One region of the Bacillus sp. LLTC93 genome, then DNA from elsewhere that is predicted to be linked to it. Evidence: riboswitches for the same ligand, from Rfam matches in the RefSeq annotation. Region 1 holds a riboswitch; the other holds the start of a gene.
The links. Region 1 has a riboswitch for lysine ahead of C6W18_RS04555 (aspartate kinase). Riboswitches for the same ligand answer to the same signal wherever they lie in the genome.
Positions count from the first base shown of each region.

Region 2: linked by a shared signal. The riboswitch ahead of C6W18_RS06840 (amino acid permease) and the one ahead of C6W18_RS04555 (aspartate kinase) in region 1 are both predicted to bind lysine.

Region 1 covers NZ_PVME01000001.1:840,442-843,863, reverse strand. Annotated here, with positions in the region: gene uvrC (excinuclease ABC subunit UvrC) at 1-1,372, shown strand, start outside; lysine riboswitch at 1,434-1,611, shown strand; gene C6W18_RS04555 (aspartate kinase) at 1,749-2,984, shown strand; gene C6W18_RS04550 (YslB family protein) at 3,156-3,422, opposite strand, start outside.
Region 2 covers NZ_PVME01000002.1:308,254-311,675, reverse strand. Annotated here, with positions in the region: gene C6W18_RS06860 (metal-dependent hydrolase) at 1-67, opposite strand, end outside; gene C6W18_RS06855 (MarR family winged helix-turn-helix transcriptional regulator) at 238-666, shown strand; gene sspJ (small acid-soluble spore protein SspJ) at 749-892, shown strand; lysine riboswitch at 1,014-1,192, shown strand; gene C6W18_RS06840 (amino acid permease) at 1,385-2,791, shown strand; gene C6W18_RS06835 (iron-hydroxamate ABC transporter substrate-binding protein) at 2,827-3,422, opposite strand, start outside.

The sequences.
Region 1 (3,422 bases):
AGCAAGAGAAACCAAAAAGCTGCTTGACCGCTTATATCCACTAAGAAAATGTGCGACACTCCCTGATCGTGTCTGTCTTTATTATCATCTTGGTCAATGTCTCGCGCCATGTGTGTATGACATTTCTGAAGAAACGAATAAACAGCTCGTGGATGAAATCACCAGGTTTCTAAATGGAGGGCACCAGCAAATCAAAAAAGAACTAACCGAAAAGATGCAGGAAGCGGCCGAACAATTAGAGTTTGAGCGGGCAAAAGAACTGAGAGATCAAATCGCTTACATCGACTCAACGATGGAAAAGCAGAAAATGACAATGAGTGATTTATCAGATCGAGATGTATTTGCGTATGCCTATGATAAGGGCTGGATGTGTGTCCAAGTCTTTTTCATCAGACAGGGGAAATTGATTGAACGTGATGTCAGCCTGTTCCCTATGTATCAAGACCCTGAGGAAGAATTCCTCACGTTTTTGGGGCAATTTTATGAAAAGAACAACCACTTCCTGCCGAAGGAAATTTTAGTGCCAGACAGCGTAGATCAAGAGATGATCGAGCAATTGCTTGAGACGAACGTTCACCAGCCGAAAAAAGGAAAGAAAAAGGATTTGCTTTTACTTGCACACCAAAACGCCAAAATCGCCCTGAAAGAAAAATTCTCGCTCATTGAGCGCGATGAAGAAAGGACGATTGGAGCGGTGAAGCAGCTCGGGGATGCACTTAATATTTATATGCCATACCGGATCGAGGCATTTGATAACTCAAATATTCAAGGAGCGGACCCTGTTTCCGCCATGGTTGTCTTTCAGGACGGGAAGCCATATAAAAAGGAATACCGGAAATACAAAATCAAAACTGTCGCAGGGCCAGATGATTATGCATCCATGCGCGAAGTCATCAGAAGACGATATACACGTGTGTTAAAGGATGAGCTGCCGCTGCCAGATTTAATTTTAATTGACGGAGGAAAAGGCCAAATCAACGCAGCCATAGACGTGCTTGAAAATGAATTGAATCTGTCTGTTCCAGTGGCAGGTCTTGTGAAAGATGAAAAACATCGGACATCGAATCTCATGATGGGTGATACACTTGAAATTGTTGCGCTGGAGCGTAACAGTCAAGCCTTTTATTTATTGCAGCGTATTCAAGATGAAGTGCACCGGTTTGCCATTAGCTTTCACCGGCAGCTACGCGGAAAAAATGCATTCCAGTCTATTTTAGATGATGTACCAGGCATTGGAGAAAAGCGTAAAAAACAGCTCCTCAAACATTTTGGCTCTGTGAAAAAGATGAAAGAAGCCTCTGTCCAAGATTTTCAGGAGGCTGGCATTCCGAAACAAACGGCCGAACTTTTAATGGAGGCATTAAAAAAATAGATTGTACTTTTTCCAAAAGTCTGTTAAGATGTGACTAATTTAATAAATGAACGTGTTGTTTGTTGAAGATAGAGGTGCGAACTTCAAGAGTAGGCCTTCAGAGATCGATGGGATCTAGGAAGAGGGCTGAAAGGGGAGCGTCGCCGAAGTGAATAAAATCCACTCATTTTATTCGCTGGCTGTACATTGAAGAAATGTAGGGCTGTCAAGAATTTATTTCTTGGAGGGCTATCTCATTGTTTGCATCTTTTGATGATTTCAAAGCAATGGGAGATTTGTTCTCTCATTGCTTTTTTTATTTGCAGTGAGTGGGCAGTCTCCAAAGCCGCTTCTTGCTCTTCTCTCACACGTGATCTTTTGAAAAAGGGTGGTAGACATGGGACTAATCGTACAAAAATTTGGCGGAACATCCGTTGGATCGACAGAAAAAATTCGCAAAGCCGCAGAGAGAGTCATCAATGAACGTAAGGCAGGTCATGATGTGGTCGTGGTTGTGTCGGCGATGGGCAAATCAACTGATGTTCTAGTAGACCTTGCCAAAGAACTCACAGATGATCCAAGCAATAGAGAAATGGATATGCTGCTAACAACTGGGGAGCAAGTGACCATTTCATTATTAGCGATGGCGCTGCAAGCAAAAGGCTATGATGCCATTTCCTTTACAGGCTGGCAGGCTGGTATGAAAACAGAGCAGGTGCACGGAAATGCAAGAATCGTGGACATCGATGAATCAAGAATCAAAGAGGAACTAAGTGCGGGGAAAGTCGTTGTGGTAGCAGGCTTCCAAGGAATTGCAGATGACCTACATATCACAACACTTGGACGCGGTGGATCAGATACGACGGCTGTAGCACTTGCTGCTGCATTAAAAGCCGACAAATGTGATATATACACAGATGTACCAGGTGTGTTTACGACAGATCCACGTTATGTACCGTCCGCGCGAAAACTTGCAGGAATTTCATACGATGAGATGCTCGAGCTGGCCAATTTAGGGGCAGGCGTTTTGCATCCGAGAGCCGTCGAGTTTGCGAAAAATTATCAAGTCCCACTAGAAGTCCGTTCTAGTATTGTAAATGAATCGGGTACGTTAATTGAGGAGGAATCATCCATGGAACAAAATTTAGTCGTAAGAGGAATTGCATTTGAAGATCAGATGACACGCGTGACGGTGTGCGGCCTTTCAAGCGGTTTAACAACATTGTCGACCATTTTTACGACGCTTGCTAAGCAAAATATCAATGTTGATATCATCATTCAGTCCGTCTCAAGCACAAATCAGACTTCCATCTCTTTCTCTGTGAAAACGGATGATTTGTCCAAAACAGTTGAAGTGCTAGAAGAATATAAAGGGGCGCTCGGCTATGAGCAGATTGAGACAGAAAGCAAATTAGCCAAAGTATCCATCGTTGGCTCTGGTATGGTTTCAAACCCAGGCGTCGCTGCTGAAATGTTCGCCGTTTTAGCTCAAAAAGACATTCAAGTAAAAATGGTTAGTACGTCTGAGATCAAAGTCTCAACAGTGGTTAGCCGTGATGATATGGTCAAAGCGGTGGAAGCCCTGCATGATGCATTTGATTTATCGAAAGTGAGCGCAGCTGCTCATTCTTAAAAAATAAAAAGAGGTGTATCTCCATGAAAGAGTGCATCTCTTTTTTATATTTGTACCGGGTGCATATCAAGAATGGAACATGTGCATAAACCTATTCACTAAGTATGCTATGATAGAAGGAGACATATAAAAAAAGGCGTGACCGGTAGTCCTCGCCTTTCAGAAGAAGTGTTAGCTAGGGTCTCTTAAATCCCATTTAACGGTTAAAATGACTTTATCAGCACGCTTTTTCACTTGCTCATAGGATTCAGCAACATGCTCATTGAGAAGCTGAATCTGTTCAGCAATAAAACCTGCCTCCATTTGAAAGCATGGCTCTTTTTGATAGGTGAGTCGATTCGATACAAGTGGACCTTCGAGCTCAAACTCAATTTCCTGTTTTTTAGAATGGACCATCGTAAGAGTCCCCCATCCGGCATCATGGAAAAATTCGGGGAT
Region 2 (3,422 bases), on a different contig from region 1:
GTCCGTAGTAGTAGGCGACGGCTGTGGAGGCGGCAATTCCGCCCATGATATGTGTTTTTCCTGTCATGATGCGTACTCCTGTTCTATCTTTAGTTCAAGTACTCACTATATCAAGGGTGAATTCATTCATCAAGGCTTATTTTTAAAGAAAAAAGGACAAAATGGTTGGCTGATTGGAAAAACATTCTATAATAAGAGGGAAGTCATGTTGATACTAACGATAAGGATGCGATTCGGATGAGTAATGCAGACATTTTAAAAGAAATTGTTCTTGTACATTATGAAGTTAGCCGTAAATTAAACCGCAAGTTACTTGAGTTAGAAAAAGACATCACGCCTCCGCAGATATATGCTCTTTCTATTTTGATACAAGGCAAAGTGTCACATGCCGAAGAGCTAAAGCAAAGACTTTCTTTAAACCCAGGTGCCGCCTCGATTTCACTCAATAAATTATGTGAGCAGGGCTATATTCAGAGAGAACGGGACAAGGAAGATCATTCACTTGTCCGGTTAGAAGCCACGGAAAAAGGGCTGGCTATTTACGAAAAGCATACACGCCTTTTTGGAAAGGTGATTCAGCATATGATGTCAGACTTCACAAAGGAAGACTTGCAGACCTTTTTGACTTATTTGCAAAAAATGAGACAGACCTTTCATGATGAATGAGCCACTTCTCCTTGTATAATGCTGAGCGCTGTAGCACAAATTAAACAGGCAAACGCATTTTATGAAAAGGGGGGAAGCAGCGATGTCATTTTTCCAAAAGGATAAAAAGGCAAAAAGTGAAAAAGACCATCAGCAGGTAGATCAGCTGTTAGAAGAAGCAAGTAAAGAACTAGCAGGCGATCCGCTTCAGGAAGCTGTACAGAAGAAGAAAAACAATCATCAATAAGCAGGTAAAAGGCAGAGAATCACTCCTCTGTCTTTTTTCTATGTTTTTCCCTTTGACAGATGTGAGAATGTTTGATAACCTTCGTGTAGTAAAAATGAATAGAAATCCTCACGCTATGTCTCAGTGAGGTAGAGGTTGCGCGGATGATGAGTCACTCATGGGAGAGATGGAATCGTTGATCATGAGAAAAAAGGCATCAGCGCCGAAGTGTAGAGAGAGCTCCAACTTTCTTTATGCTGGGTCTGCATTGAATAAATGCAGGACTGCCACGTCTAAAAAGCGTGGAGGGCTATCCGGAGATCAAGGTGTATGTTTTGAAAAGCATGGACTTTTGTTCAGGCTTTTTTTTATGTTCTGAGTGATAAAGATAAGGGTATGCTGTTAAGAAAGTGACCCATAATGAACATAAAGAATGCAAGTCATTGCTTCACAAATATATCAATGAAGATACTACCGGGTCTGGTCCAAAGTGAATAAAACGGAGGTACGGAAATGGAACAGACAAAAAAATGGGGTTTTTGGTTATTGACGGCATTTGTCGTCGGAAATATGGTAGGTTCAGGCATCTTTATGCTGCCAAGTACGCTTGCCCAGCACGCAAGTCCTTTAGGTGTGACGATGGCATGGCTTGTCACAGGTGGCGGTGTGTTGATGATTGCACTTGTATTTGGGCATTTGTCTATTCATAAGCCGCAGCTGACGGCTGGACCACAAAGCTATGCAAGGGCGCTTTTTAAAGATCCGAAAAAAGGAAAAGCAGCCGGTTTTACAATGGTATGGGGATATTGGGTGGCAAGCTGGATTAGTAACGTCGCGATTATTACGAGCCTTGCCGGCTATTTAACAACCTTTTTCCCGATTTTAACCGTCAAGACCGTGATCTTTACCTTTGGGAAAGAAGCGATCACACTTGGTCAGCTCATGACCTTTATCGTATGTACCATCCTTCTATGGGGAACACATACCATTTTAATCACAAGCTTAAGTGCTGCAAGTAAATTAAACTTTATTACGACCTTTTCAAAGGTGCTCGGATTCGTCCTTTTTATTGTAGCGGGCTTATTTGCATTCCAAACGGCATTATTTGAGCATTATTACTTCCCGGTTGCATCAGGGGGCGAAGGAGTGCTCGGACTTGGAGGCCAAATTCATCATGCGGCCATTTCCACCCTATGGGCATTTATCGGAATCGAATCTGCGGTTATTTTATCAGGGAGAGCGTCTTCACAGCGTGATGTGAAACGTGCAACGATTACGGGTCTTTTAATCGCACTTTCGATCTACATGATTATTACCCTGATTACAATGGGCGTTCTGCCGCACGATCAATTGCAAGGCTCAGACAAACCATTCGTGGACGTGCTTCAGCTTATTATTGGGCCGGCTGGCGGGATTGTCATGGCACTGCTTGCGATCATTTGTTTATTTGGTTCAATGCTTGGCTGGATCTTACTCGGTTCAGAGGTACCTTATCAAGCAGCAAAGGCTGGCGACTTCCCAGCAGTGTTTGCAAAAACAAACAAAAAAGGCAGTCCTGTCTTCGCTTTGACTGTCACAAATATCATGTCACAGCTGTTTATTTTCTCAGTCATGTCACGCACGATTAATGAAGCCTTTACCTTTTTAACAACATCAGCGACACTTGCGTATCTCATTCCGTATATCGTGTCTTCGATCTACAGCTTTAAGGTCATCATGCAAGGTGACACGTATGAGCTTCAAAAAGGTAATCGAACAAGAGACGGGATCATCGCGCTTGTTGCTATGGGGTATTCTGCTTGGGTCATTATTTCAGGAACAGCTGATTTGAAAACATTTGGTCTCGGAATAGGCCTGTTCTTAGTTGGTATTCTGCTTTATCCATTCATGTCAAAAGGATTTGCCAAAGGAACAGAATAAGGAAGACGTTTCTCCAAAAATGGAGAAACGTTTTTTTATGATGTGGATGTTAATCGGTCCACAATAAACTCTAGCTGTCCTTCTAGTGATACTGGGTCATTAAAGAAGTAACCGACCGGGTCTATTTCAAATACATGTTTATTTTGAACAGCAGGAAGTGAAGTCCAAATGCTGCTTTTATACACATGGTCACCATTACTTTTTGAGCCGCTCCATGGGCTGGTGAAAATATAATCGCCTGCAAACTCTGGCAGCTTCTCAAGAGAAATATTTGCATAGCCGACACCACTGTCGATGGCTTCTTTTTGGACGGCTTTCGGTGCTTTTAATTTCAGCTCGTCATAAATAATTTCACCGCCGCGTGCAAAGGTGTTACCGAAAATATAAATGCCTTTATCGAATGGTGATACGATCGAAACGGTTTTGTTTCCTACAGCTTTTGTTACTTTTGGTTTCACTTCAGCAATTTTGGCATTCCATTTTGTGATCCAATCTGCTGCTTTTTTCGGTGTGCCTGTCATTTTTCCGAATTCTTTTAGTTGATCTTTAAAAGAATATTGATTGTATTTAATCGCAACTGTTGAGGCAATTTTTTGATATTGATCAAATTTTTCATCTTCTCCCCAAGCAA